DNA from 3 places in the Janthinobacterium sp. SUN128 genome. Region 1 is predicted to be linked to each of the others. Evidence: predicted binding sites of a transcription regulator. Region 1 holds the regulator's gene; each other region holds the start of a gene.
The links. Region 1 encodes NrdR, which represses ribonucleotide reductase genes. Its sites were predicted from a motif close to CACNANATNTNGTG; they were not measured.
Positions count from the first base shown of each region.

Region 2: O3297_RS02870 (ribonucleoside triphosphate reductase) is a predicted target of NrdR. The motif match lies at 1,887-1,900, and genes of this name have one in related genera.
Region 3: O3297_RS17620 (ribonucleoside-diphosphate reductase subunit alpha) is a predicted target of NrdR. The motif match lies at 1,795-1,808, and genes of this name have one in related genera.

Region 1 is NZ_JAPWHY010000001.1:79,260-83,424, reverse strand. Features, by position in the region: gene O3297_RS00415 (PilX N-terminal domain-containing pilus assembly protein) at 1-447, opposite strand, end outside; gene O3297_RS00410 (PilW family protein) at 532-1,491, opposite strand; gene pilV (type IV pilus modification protein PilV) at 1,488-2,057, opposite strand; gene nrdR (transcriptional regulator NrdR) at 2,287-2,748, opposite strand; gene glyA (serine hydroxymethyltransferase) at 3,055-4,165, opposite strand, start outside.
Region 2 is NZ_JAPWHY010000001.1:599,736-603,900, forward strand. Features, by position in the region: gene nrdD (anaerobic ribonucleoside-triphosphate reductase) at 1-95, opposite strand, end outside; gene O3297_RS02870 (ribonucleoside triphosphate reductase) at 92-1,840, opposite strand; gene O3297_RS02875 (hypothetical protein) at 1,964-2,374, opposite strand; gene O3297_RS02880 (peptidase U32 family protein) at 2,540-3,574, shown strand; gene O3297_RS02885 (U32 family peptidase) at 3,584-4,165, shown strand, end outside.
Region 3 is NZ_JAPWHY010000001.1:3,891,410-3,895,574, reverse strand. Features, by position in the region: gene O3297_RS17630 (sigma 54-interacting transcriptional regulator) at 22-1,092, shown strand; gene ampD (1,6-anhydro-N-acetylmuramyl-L-alanine amidase AmpD) at 1,070-1,681, shown strand; gene O3297_RS17620 (ribonucleoside-diphosphate reductase subunit alpha) at 2,073-4,165, shown strand, end outside.

The DNA.
Region 1 (4,165 bases):
CTGCGCGCCGGGCGGGTGAAACGGCAGCAGTTCGATAAGGTAGCGGGGCCGGCGCGACGGCAGGAAACCCTGCCCTGTCTGCATGACGGCGCCCGTAAACTGGCCGTACGGCACGGTGCGGCTGCCCCCTGCGTCACCATCGAGGTCCGTGCTCAGCCAGAGTGCCGGCGCACCCGGGGCTGCCGGCAGGCACAGGCCCAGTGCTCCCCCTTCGCCGCAGCCGTCCGCAAACCCTGCCGCACTGCATGGTGCGAAGAGGCTGCTGCGCCCCGGTGCGCCGGGCAAGCCTTCGATATCGTTCTGCGCATCCACCAATGCCTCCTCCGCCGCCTGAAACGCGATCTGCCTGTCGCGCTCGCCCCGTGCCGCCTTTTCGCCCTGCAAGGCCATCTGCGCCGCCGATATGCCCAGCAACAAGATGATCACCAGCAGGCACAGCACATACACGAGGGTGGCGCCGCCGCAGCGCTCACGAAGTGCACGACAAGATAAGCAACAGCGGACGCCCGCGCCAGCCATCGCGCCGCCCGCCTAGGCCGGCCCGTTGCGCAGCATGATGCTCGTCTGCACCAGTTGCCGCAGCCGAGAGCGCGTCGCGGCGGGCAAGGACGCGCGCGCGATGCGCACGCCTGTGTCGCCGGCGCCGTGCGCCTCGGCATACGCCTTGCCGAACAGATCGAACTGCGCCGGTCCCAGTTCCGCCATCTTGTCCGCCTGGCCCGCCTCGCCATGCAACAGTAAGGCCACGCGCACGCTGGCCACGCGCTTCCAGTGCGTGCGCCGGTGAAAATCGCGCTGGCGCGCGGCCGCGTCCGCGCCAACCAGCACCAGCGCCGCATCGTAGGCGTCGAGCGCGCTGGCGTTGACATAGCGGTTCGCCACGCCGTCGGCAGGCGTATCCGTGTCGAGGCCATACAGCACCTGGAAGCCGTCGACGCGGCGGATGATGGCGTCCGCGCCCCAGCCGTTCGCGCCACGGTATTTGCAGCGCAGCTCGCCCTCACCATCGGCGCCCTGCGCTACATAGAAAATGCTCCAGCCCCGCTGCGCCTCCGTTTGCGCGGCGCCCACGCCAAAACCGGCGCAATTGAGCACGGAACCGTCGCCGCCCTCTTCCTTGCCGGCGCCGTAATAGCGTAAGGCCAGCACATCGCTGCCATGCAAGGCGCCGGGCAGCGCGCCGCTGATGCCTTCGCTGTTCTTGCCCAGGCTGCGCGCGTCGAGCCCGGCCACATTGGCGCTGTCGTCATCGGCATGGGCGACGGGCGCGGCGCTGCTATCCCAGTTCACGTACGCCGTCTGGCGCACGGCGCGGGCGATGGTATCGAGCGCATAGCGGCCGTTGTCATCCAGCCGCGCGCTGGAGGACTGGTCGCCATAGCTGCCGCTGGCCGCCAGCAACACGCTACTGGCCGCCAACATCAACAGCGAACCGAGCGACAGGGCCACCAGCAATTCCACCAGGCTCATGCCACGATGCCGGCGGTTCATGCGCCGCCTCCGCCCAGCTGGAATGCCAGCCTGGGCAGCGACTCGCCTGCCGCATTCTCTGCGGACGAGCCATCGGGCAGGCGGGCGCGCCAGCCCAGCTTGATGACGATGGGCGCCCCCTTGCCGCCGCTGCAAGCCCAATGCAAACCCTGGGCGGCGGCGTCCCACGCGGCGAGGTCGCGGCAAATGTGCAGACGCGCGCCTGGCAAGGCCGCATGCAGCCCTTGCTTCCATTCGGCGATATCGAATTGCGCCAGTTCAGCCGCACCGCAGGCGGCGGCACCGAAGCAGTCCGGCGCACCGCCGCCAGCGTCGGCGCCGTCCGCCGCCGCGTACGCCACGTTCAGGTAGGGATTGCCCGCATCGGGTCCATTCATGAGCACGCTGTTTGCGCGCATGCGCTCGGCCATGCCGGCGGCCAGTTGCACGCCCGCCGACAACAACGCCGACTCATGGCGCGCGCGCAGGGAGTTCAGTTGCAGGATACTGGCACCGAGCAGGCCCAGCGCCAACAGCAGCAGCGACACGAGCACCTCGACGAGGCTGCTGCCACCCGCAGGAAACATAGTGCGACCGCCATTGCGCATGCGCTACTCCCTTCCGCAGAAAGAGTCGCAAGAACAGGCGGCCCAGCTACAAGATAGGCGCGCGCAAAAAACCGGATCTGCGCTAGCGCAAACAGGACGGCGATAAGGTGAGAAGAACAGCGTTGAATTGATCAGGCCGCTTGCCAGGCGAACGCTTGTGTGGTGAAAACGGGGCGCATGAGCAGCCCCGTTGTCGGCGAAGTGAACGTCAGGGCTTGCGTGCCTGTCCCACTTCGGCAATCGCATCCTGGAACTCGGCCAGGTCTTCGAAGTTCTTGTAGACGGAGGCGAAGCGGATGTAGGCGATCTTGTCCAGGCGCTTCAATTCTTGCATGACGAGTTCGCCGATATAGCCGGAATCGACTTCGCGCAAGCCGCTGGTCAAGAGTTTTTCCTGGATGGACACGATGGCCGTATCCACGGAGGCGGCCGCGACGGGACGCTTGCGCAAGGCCAGCATCAAACTGCCGCGCAACTTATCCGCAGCGAACTCCGTCCGGCTGCCATTCTTTTTGACGACGGCCGGCATGATAAGTTCAATGCGCTCGTACGTGGTAAAACGCTTGTCGCATTTGCCGCAGCGGCGGCGGCGCCGAATGGCATCCCCTTCCTCCGATACGCGCGTATCGAGAACCTGGGTGTCGCCGTGCTGGCAAAATGGACATTTCATGGGCTGGCTACAACTTTATAGTAATAATTACGGGAAATCGCCGCCCTTGTACAAAGGGCGCCCGAATCACTCCGGGCGCCCTTGGGCACGACTGGAATGTGTCATACAGAATCTTACTCCGTATGACACATTCTGGACAAATAATTAGCGACTATTCCGGTAAGGAGCGTCTGCAGCAGATTGCTCATCGGTCGCGCGGACAAGGCGCGAGGAGGACGCATGGCTAGCCATGCTACGACGAGCAACGCAGTACCCGCTTCCGAGGGGCTGTCTGCTGTAGATGTATTCCTTCACCGGAACAGGCTCTTAAGCTGCGTACACCGGGTGCGCGTCGGCCAGCACTTTCACGGCCGCTTTCACGCGCTCGATGGTGGCGGCGTCATGCGGATTGTCCAGCACGTCGGCGATCAGGTTGCCCACTTCTTCCGCTTGCGCTTCCTTGAAACCGCGCGTCGTCATCGCCGGGCTGCCCAGGCGGATGCCCGAGGTGACGAATGGCTTTTGCGGGTCGTTCGGGATGCCGTTCTTGTTGCAGGTGATGTGCGCGGAACCGAGGATGGCTTCGGCTTCCTTGCCCGTCAGGTTCTTGGCGCGCAGGTCGACCAGCATGACGTGCGATTCGGTGCCGCCGGACACGATGCGCAGGCCGCGCTTGATCAGGGTTTTCGCCAGCACGTCGGCGTTCTTGATCACTTGCTTCTGGTATTCGACGAATTCAGGGCTCAGCGCTTCCTTGAAGGCGACGGCCTTGCCGGCGATCACGTGCATCAGCGGGCCGCCCTGGATGCCAGGGAAGATGGCCGAGTTGATGGCTTTTTCGTGTTCGGCCTTCATCAGGATGATGCCGCCGCGCGGGCCGCGCAGGGATTTGTGCGTAGTCGAGGTGACGAAGTCGGCGAACGGCACCGGGTTCGGGTACAGGCCGGCGGCGATCAGGCCGGCGTAGTGGGCCATGTCGACCATGAAATACGCGCCAACTTCCTTGGCGATCTTGCTGAAGCGTTCGAAGTCGATCTTTTTCGAGAACGCGGACGCGCCAGCGATGATCAGTTTCGGTTTGCGTTCGCGAGCCAGGCGCTCCATTGCCTCGTAGTCGATGTCTTCTTCCGCCGTCAAGCCGTAGGAGACGACGTCAAACCATTTGCCGGACATGTTCAGCGGCATGCCGTGGGTCAGGTGGCCGCCTTCGGCCAGCGACATACCCATGATCAGGTCGCCTGGTTTCAGCATGGCGAAGAACACGCCCTGGTTCGCCTGCGAGCCGGAATTCGGCTGCACGTTCGCGCATTCGGCGCCGAACAGCTGTTTCACGCGGTCGATGGCCAGTTGCTCGGCCACGTCGACGTATTCGCAGCCACCGTAGTAGCGCTTGCCTGGGTAGCCTTCGGCATATTTATTCGTCAGCTGCGAGCCTTGC
Region 2 (4,165 bases), 520 kb from region 1:
CGGTGATAGCCCATCACGCGGGTCCAGATTTCGCAGCGCTGGCGTTCGGTGTCGAGCAGGGTGATGGCGGGAGTGAAGTCGGGACGTGCGTTCATGGCGTTTCCTTGAGTGGGTGAGCGAGATCGGACTGCTTGCGCGCGATCAGTTCCGCGTCGCAGGTGGGACAGAATTCATGTTTGCCGGCCAGGTAGCCGTGGCGCGGGCAGATGGAAAACGTGGGCGTGACCGTGATGTAGGGCAGCGAGAAGCGGCTCAGGGCGCGTTTCACCAGCTCGCGGCAGGCATTCGCGTCCGACAGCGCTTCCGTCATGTACAGGTGCAGCACCGTGCCGCCCGTGTACTTGCGCTGCAGCGCGTCCTGCAATTCCAGCGCCTCGAACGGGTCGTCCGTATGGCCGACGGGCAGCTGCGACGAATTCGTGTAGTACGGGTTGTCGACCGTGCCCGCCTGCAGGATGGCGGGGAAGCGCTTGCGGTCTTCGCGGGCGAAGCGGTAGGTCGTGCCTTCGGCCGGCGTCGCTTCCAGGTTGTACATATGGCCCGTCTCTTCCTGGAATTGCACCATGCGGGCGCGCACGTGGTCGAGCAGGCGCACGGCCAGCGCATGGCCCTCGGGACTCGTGATGTCATGGGCGTCGCCGCTGAAATTGCGGATCATTTCGTTGATGCCGTTCACGCCCAGGGTGGAGAAGTGGTTGCGCAGTGTGCCAAGGTAGCGCTTCGTGTACGGGAACAGGCCTTGCTGCATCAGTTCCTCGATGGTGCGGCGCTTGATTTCCAGGCTGGTCTTGCCCAGTTCCAGCAGGCGGTCCAGGTCCGCCATCAGGGCTGGCTCGTCGCCGCGCCATCGGTGGCCCAGGCGCGCGCAGTTGATCGTCACCACGCCCAGGGAACCCGTCTGCTCGGCGGAACCGAACAGGCCGTTGCCCCGTTTCAGCAGTTCGCGCAAGTCCAGCTGCAAGCGGCAGCACATGGAGCGGATCATGTTCGGCTTGAGTTCCGAATTGATGAAGTTCTGGAAGTAGGGCAGGCCGTAGCGGGCCGTCATCTCGAACAGGCGTTCGGCGTTTTCGCTATGCCAGTCGAAATCCTCGGTGATGTTATAGGTGGGGATGGGGAAGGTGAAGACTCTGCCCTTGGCATCGCCCGCCATCATGATCTCGATGTAGGCGCGGTTGATCATGTCCATCTCCACCTGCAGCTCGCCATAGCTGAAATCCATCTCCTGGCCGGCGATGACGGGAATCTGCTCGCGCAAGTCGTCCGGGCAGGCCCAGTCGAAGGTGAGGTTGGTGAACGGCGTCTGCGTGCCCCAGCGCGATGGCACGTTGAGGTTGAAGATCAGCTCCTGCATGTACTGGCGCACGTCTTCGTAGCGCAGGCTGTCCTTGCGGATGTAGGGTGCCATGTAGGTGTCGAAGGAGCTGAACGCCTGCGCGCCGGCCCACTCGTTTTGCAGGGTGCCGAGAAAATTGACGATCTGGCCGATGGCGCTCGACATGTGCTTGGGCGGACCTGATTCGATCTTGCCCGGCACGCCATTCAAGCCTTCGTGCAGCAGGGTGCGCAGCGACCAGCCGGCGCAATAGCCGGCCAGCATGTCGAGGTCGTGGATGTGCAGCGCCGCTTCGCGGTGCGCCGCGCCCACTTCCGGCGGATAGACCTGGTCCAGCCAGTAGTTGGCGATGACCTTGCCCGACACGTTGAGTATCAGGCCGCCCAGCGAGTAGCCCTGGTTGGCGTTGGCGTTGACACGCCAGTCGCGCCGCTCCAGGTATTCATTGATGGACGCGGCGACATCGACCTGGCCGCGTGTGGGGGAAACTGCATTTGTCGTCATGAAACCTCCAATAAACACAACATGCGGTGTTTTTATGGAGGTTAATCACTAAATATAGTGGCGTCAAAGGGCGCGTGCAGTTGCGTGACGAATCCTTGATGCAGGTGAAAAAAGCGCCCCCGTTTACTTTTTCGCGCGGCCCCGGCGCAGGATGAAGCAGCTCAGGCCAAAGTACGCGGCGGCGCAGACGGCGATGCTGATGGCGGAGGCGGGCAGCACGTGCGCCCAGATTTCCAGCGGCGAGAAGGTGCTCCAGCTGGCGACGCGGATATCGAAGGTGACGTAGTTCGCCAGCAGCCAGTAGACGGCCAGCAGTCCCGTGCAGATGGCGGCCTGGCGCATCGGCGGCATGGCGCGGCGCGCGAAGACGGCTTGCAGGAACAGCAGCAGCACGCCCGGATACGCGCCCAGTATCTCGGGCGACAGGATGGAGAGCTTTTCTTCGACATAGCCGTCGGCGGGCGCGGCCCACTGCACTTGCAGCACGGTGAGGAACAGGGTGAGCAGGAAGATCAGCAGCGGTTTGCGGGGCATGGCGGGCAATCGAAGAGGGAGAAAAGTGGGGCATTTTACAGCCAGGTCAAGCAAGTTGAACGCGCGCCAGCCATGCATGCATTCCTTCACCTGCGTCAAGGACTGGCCAGCATGGGCGGGGCTATAGTCTGCACCCTGAGCCGATACAGGACTGTGAATATCATGATGCTTGAATCAACCACCGCCACCCGAGTGGCCGGACCGCTGGAACTGGTCTGCCCCGCCGGCAGCCTGCCCGCCTTGAAAGCAGCCGTCGACAATGGCGCCGACACCGTTTACCTGGGCTTTCGCGACGCCACCAATGCGCGCAATTTCGCCGGCCTCAATTTCGACGAGAAGGCCATCGCCGAGGGCGTGCGCTACGCCCACCAATATGGGCGCAAGGTGCTGCTGGCGCTGAATACCTATCCGCAGCCGCACAACTGGGCCGTGTGGCGCAGCGCCATCGATCGCGCCGCGCAGGCCGGCATCGACGCCATGATCGTGGCCGATCCGGGCCTGATGGCCTACGCAAGTGAGCATCACCCGCAGCTGCGCCTGCACCTGTCCGTGCAGGGCTCGGCCACCAACTACGAGGCCATCAATTTTTACCATGAGCACTTCGGCATCGCCCGCGCCGTGCTGCCGCGCGTGCTGTCGATGGCGCAGGTGGAGCAACTGATCGCCAAGACGGAAGTCGAGATCGAGGTCTTCGGCTTCGGCTCCCTGTGCGTGATGGTCGAAGGGCGTTGCGCGCTGTCGTCGTATGCGACGGGCGAGGCGCCGAATACCCATGGCGTGTGCTCGCCGGCGAAATCCGTGCGTTGGCTGGAAACGCCGAACGGCCTCGAATCGCGCCTGAACGGCGTGCTGATCGACCGCTATGCGCCCGGCGAAAACGCCAGCTATCCCACCCTGTGCAAGGGCCGTTTCGAAGTCAATGATGAAGAGTATTACGCCATCGAGGAGCCGGCCAGCCTGAATACCCTGGCGCTGCTGCCGCAACTGATCGCTATGGGCGTGCGGGCCGTGAAGATCGAAGGACGCCAGCGCAGCCCCGCCTACGTGGCGCAGGTGACGCGCGTGTGGCGCGAGGCGATCGACGCCTGCCGCGAAGGCAATGCGCGCTACGCCGTCAAGCCGGGCTGGATGGCGGCCATGGACAAGCTGGCCGAAGGCCAGCAGCACACATTAGGTGCTTACCACAGATCTTGGAAATAGAGGATGAACATGCTGAAGCTTTCACTGGGCCCCTTGCTGTACTACTGGCCGCGCGCCACCGTCTTCGAGTTTTACCAGCAGATCGCCGGCACCGCCGTCGATATCGTGTACCTGGGCGAAACCGTCTGCTCGCGCCGGCATGAGGTGCGCCTGGCCGACTGGCTCGATATCGCCGACATGCTGGCCGCCGCCGGCAAGGAAGTGGTGCTGTCGACGCAGGCGCTGATCGAGGCGGGCGCCGAACTGGCGACCCTGCGCCGCATCACGGGCAATGGCCGCTACGGCGTCGAGGCCAACGACATGGGCGCCGTGCACTGCATGGAAAAGGGTACCTCCTTCGTCGCCGGTCCCCATTTGAACCTGTTCAATGGCCCCAGCCTGCAACTGCTGGCGCGCCTGGGTGCGCGGCGCTGGGTGATGCCGCTGGAAATGGGGCAGACGGCGCTGGCCGAGATGCAGCGCCAGAAGCCGGAAGGGCTGGAGACGGAAGTCTTCGCCTACGGCCGCATGCCGCTGGCGTTTTCCGCGCGCTGCTTCACGGCGCGCAACCGCAACCTGCCGAAGGACGATTGCGGCTACAGCTGCCTGGAA
Region 3 (4,165 bases), 3.8 Mb from region 1:
ATTGCAGAAAGGCGCGCTCCCATGTCCCGTCCCAGTCCGCAGACCGTCACCGTCACCGCCGCCGGCATGCCGCCGGCGCCGCAACTGAGCGGCAACTCGCTGCCCATGCAGGCGCTGCGCGCGCAGATCGGCCGCATCGCCCGCTGTGGCGCGCCGGTGGCCATCCGCGGCGAATCGGGCACGGGCAAGGAACTGGCGGCGCGCGCCATCCACGCGCAGGGCGCGCGCGCCAGTTTCCCGTTTATCGCCGTCAACTGTGGCGCCATTCCCGAAGCGCTGATGGAAGCGGAATTCTTCGGCTGCCGCCCGGGCGCCTATACGGGCGCGCTGCACGAACGCCAGGGCTTGTTCCAGGCAGCCCACGGTGGCAGCCTGCTGCTCGACGAAGTCGACGACCTGCCGCTGGCCATGCAGGTGAAACTGTTGCGCGTGCTGCAGGAGCGCCGCGTGCGCAAGCTGGGCGGCAGTACTGACGAGGCAGTCGACGTGCGCATCCTGTGCGCCAGCCAGCATGGCCTGGGGCGCGGCGTGGCGGCCGGCACGTTTCGCCAGGACCTGTTTTACCGCCTGAATGTGATCGAGCTGGCACTGCCGCCGCTGCGCGAACGGCGCGGCGATCTGCAGGTATTATGTGAGGTGATCCTCGCGCGCCTGTCGCCGCGCCGGGCCGTGAGCCTGGCGCCGCCCGTGCTGGCGGCCCTGGCCGCGTATGCGTTTCCCGGCAATGTGCGCGAACTGGAAAACGTGCTGGAGCGGGCGCTGGCCTTTGCCGACGGCGGCGTGATCGCGCTCGAGGGGCTGGCCTTGCCGCCGGCGGCGGGCAGCATGCCGTCGCGGGCGCCGCCGGCCTTGCCGGAACGGCAACTGTGCCTGCCCGGCATGGCGGCGTATGGCGTGACCCCCGTCTTGCCGCTGGACATGTATTTGCGCCAGGCCGAGCGCGACATGATCATGCTGGCGCTGGTGCAGGCGCGCTACCACCGCGCGCGGGCGGCGCGCCAACTGGGCCTGAGCGTGCGCCAGTTGCGTTACCGCATGCAGAAATTGACGATACAGGAAGCCCTATTTGATGAGCGCATGGACGATAGATGAAGACGGCTGGTGCGATGGCGCGCTGCGCTATGACTCCCAATACTACGATGCGCGACCGGACGGCGCGCAAGTCGATTTGCTGGTGATCCATAACATCAGCTTGCCGGGCGGCCACTTTGGCGGACCGCATGTGTCGGACTTGTTTACGGGCCGGGTAGATTATAATGCCGATCCTTCTTTCGCCGACCTGCGTGGCTTGCAAGTCTCGGCGCACTTTTTTGTGCGGCGCGATGGTGCGTTGCTGCAATATGTTTCTGCTGATAAACGTGCCTGGCATGCCGGCGCGTCCACCTTCGAGGGACGTCCGCAGTGCAATGGCTATTCCATCGGTATCGAAATGGAAGGCGCGGACGATGTGCCCTTCCAGCGGCGGCAATACCATGTCCTGGCGGCGCTGACGGTGGCGCTGGCGGCGCGCTACGGGCTGTCCCAGGTGCGCGGCCACGAGCATATCGCGCCGGGAAGGAAGACGGATCCGGGACCGTTTTTTGACTGGCATTTTTACCAAGTATGCTGGCTGGAAACCTTGCGCGGGCAGCCTGCGTTAGCGCTTACTTCGCGGGGATTGGGCTTTCCATCCATGCCCTGAAAAGTCAACCGAAATCGTATAAGAAAAGACAAAAAATTACGCTGGCGGATGCCGGAAAACTATTGCATCACCCTTCGATGGGTACTACAATTAGTGCAGAAGTTGGATGTAAAGACTATATCTAGTGCCATCACAGACGTTTTCAGAATTATTGTCAAAGCTATCCGGATTGCTGATAAAGCACTGGAACTGGCGGTTTATCACCCTTGATCGTGTTTCGCGCCAGCCGGGCAGTGCGGTGTGGCGAGATGGATACTGAGCTGTTTTATGCACTATGAATTTACTATTTAGCAACAAATACCTGAAGAAACCCTGACCATCGGGCGTTCTATTCAACAACACACGCGGCAGCAAAACTGCAGGCTGACTTTAGCTGACAACGGGAGCTTCAATGCAATCACCACAAGATATTTCCATCCATCCAACGCCAGTATCGCCAGCGCCAGGCGCGGCCAACAGTGTGGCGAGCACGGGCGCGGCATTGGGCGACTATCGCATCATCCGCCGCAACGGCGCGGTGGTGGCATTTGAGCCTTCGAAGATCGCCATCGCCATGACCAAGGCGTTTTTGGCCGTTAACGGCGGCCAGGGCGCAGCCTCGGCACGCATCCGCGAACTGGTGGAACAACTGACCGACGGCGTCGTCGCCGCGCTGGTGCGCCGCCATCCGGGCGGCGGCACCTTCCATATCGAAGACGTGCAAGACCAGGTGGAACTGTCGCTGATGCGTTCGGGCGAACACGACGTGGCGCGTGCCTACGTGCTGTACCGCGCCAAGCACATGGAAGAGCGCCGCCTGCAGAAGGAAGCGCAAGGCGCCTCCGCGCAAGTCACCGCGCCCCAGCTGAACGTCACCGACAACGGCGTGCGCCGCCTGCTGGACATGCAGGAAGTGCGCGACCTGATCAACGCCGCCTGCGCCGGCCTGGAAAAGCACGTCGATGCCGACGCCATCCTGGCTGAAACAGTGAAAAACCTGTACGACGGCGTGCCCGTCGAAGAGCTGCACAAGTCGGCCATCCTGGCGGCGCGCGCGCTGATGGAAAAAGACCCGGCCTACAGCCAGGTCACGGCCCGCATCCTGCTGCACACGGTGCGCAAGGAAGTGTTCGGCAAGGAAGTGCCGCAAGCGGCCGCTGCCGCAGAATACCTGACGTATTTCCCGCAATACATCGCCAAGGGCATCGCCGCCGAGCTGCTGAACCCGGTACTTGCCAGCTTCGACCTGGAACGCCTGGCGAAAGCCATCGTGGCCGACCGCGACTTGCAATTCGGCTACATCGGCCTGCAAACCCTGTATGACCGCTACTTCCTGCATATCCAGGACGTGCGCATCGAAATGCCGCAGGCGTTCTACATGCGCGTGGCCATGGGCCTGGCGCTGAACGAGGCGGACCGCGAAGCGCGCGCCATCGAGTTCTACAGCCTGCTGTCCTCGTTCGACTTCATGAGCTCGACGCCGACCCTGTTCAACTCGGGCACCCTGCGCTCGCAGCTGTCGTCGTGCTACCTGAGCACCGTCTCGGATGACCTGGAAGGCATCTACGACGCCATCAAGGACAACGCGCTGCTGGCCAAGTTTGCCGGCGGCCTGGGCAACGACTGGACGCCAGTGCGCGCCTTGGGCGCCCACATCAAGGGCACCAACGGCAAGTCGCAAGGCGTGGTGCCGTTCCTGAAGGTGGTGAATGACACGGCCGTGGCAGTCAACCAGGGCGGCAAGCGCAAGGGCGCCGTCTGCGCCTACCTGGAAACCTGGCACATGGATATCGAGGAATTCCTCGACCTGCGCAAGAACACGGGCGACGACCGCCGCCGCACGCACGACATGAACACGGCGAACTGGATTCCCGACATGTTCATGAAGCGCGTCATGGAAAAAGGCGAATGGACCCTGTTCTCGCCGTCGGACACGCCAGACTTGCACGACAAGGTCGGCAAGGCTTTTGAACAGGCTTACCTGGGCTATGAAGCCAAGGCCGCCGCCGGCGAAATCCGCGTATTCAAGAAGATCGCCGCGCTGGACCTGTGGCGCAAGATGCTGTCGATGCTGTTTGAAACGGGCCACCCATGGATCACGTTCAAGGACCCTTGCAACATCCGCAGCCCGCAGTCGCACGTCGGCGTCGTCCACAGCTCGAACCTGTGCACGGAAATCACCCTGAACACCAGCAGCGATGAAATCGCCGTCTGCAACCTCGGTTCCGTGAACATGCCGGCGCACATGAAGGAAGGCAAGCTCGATCACGTCAAGCTGGCCAAGACCGTGCGTACCGCCATGCGCATGCTCGACAACGTCATCGACATCAATTACTACGCCGTCGACAAGGCGCGCAATTCGAACATGCGCCACCGTCCGGTCGGCATGGGCGTGATGGGCTTCCAGGACTGCCTGCACATGATGCGCATCCCGTTCGCCTCGGACGCCGCCGTGTCGTTTGCCGACACCTCGATGGAAGCCGTCTGCTACTACGCCTACCTGGC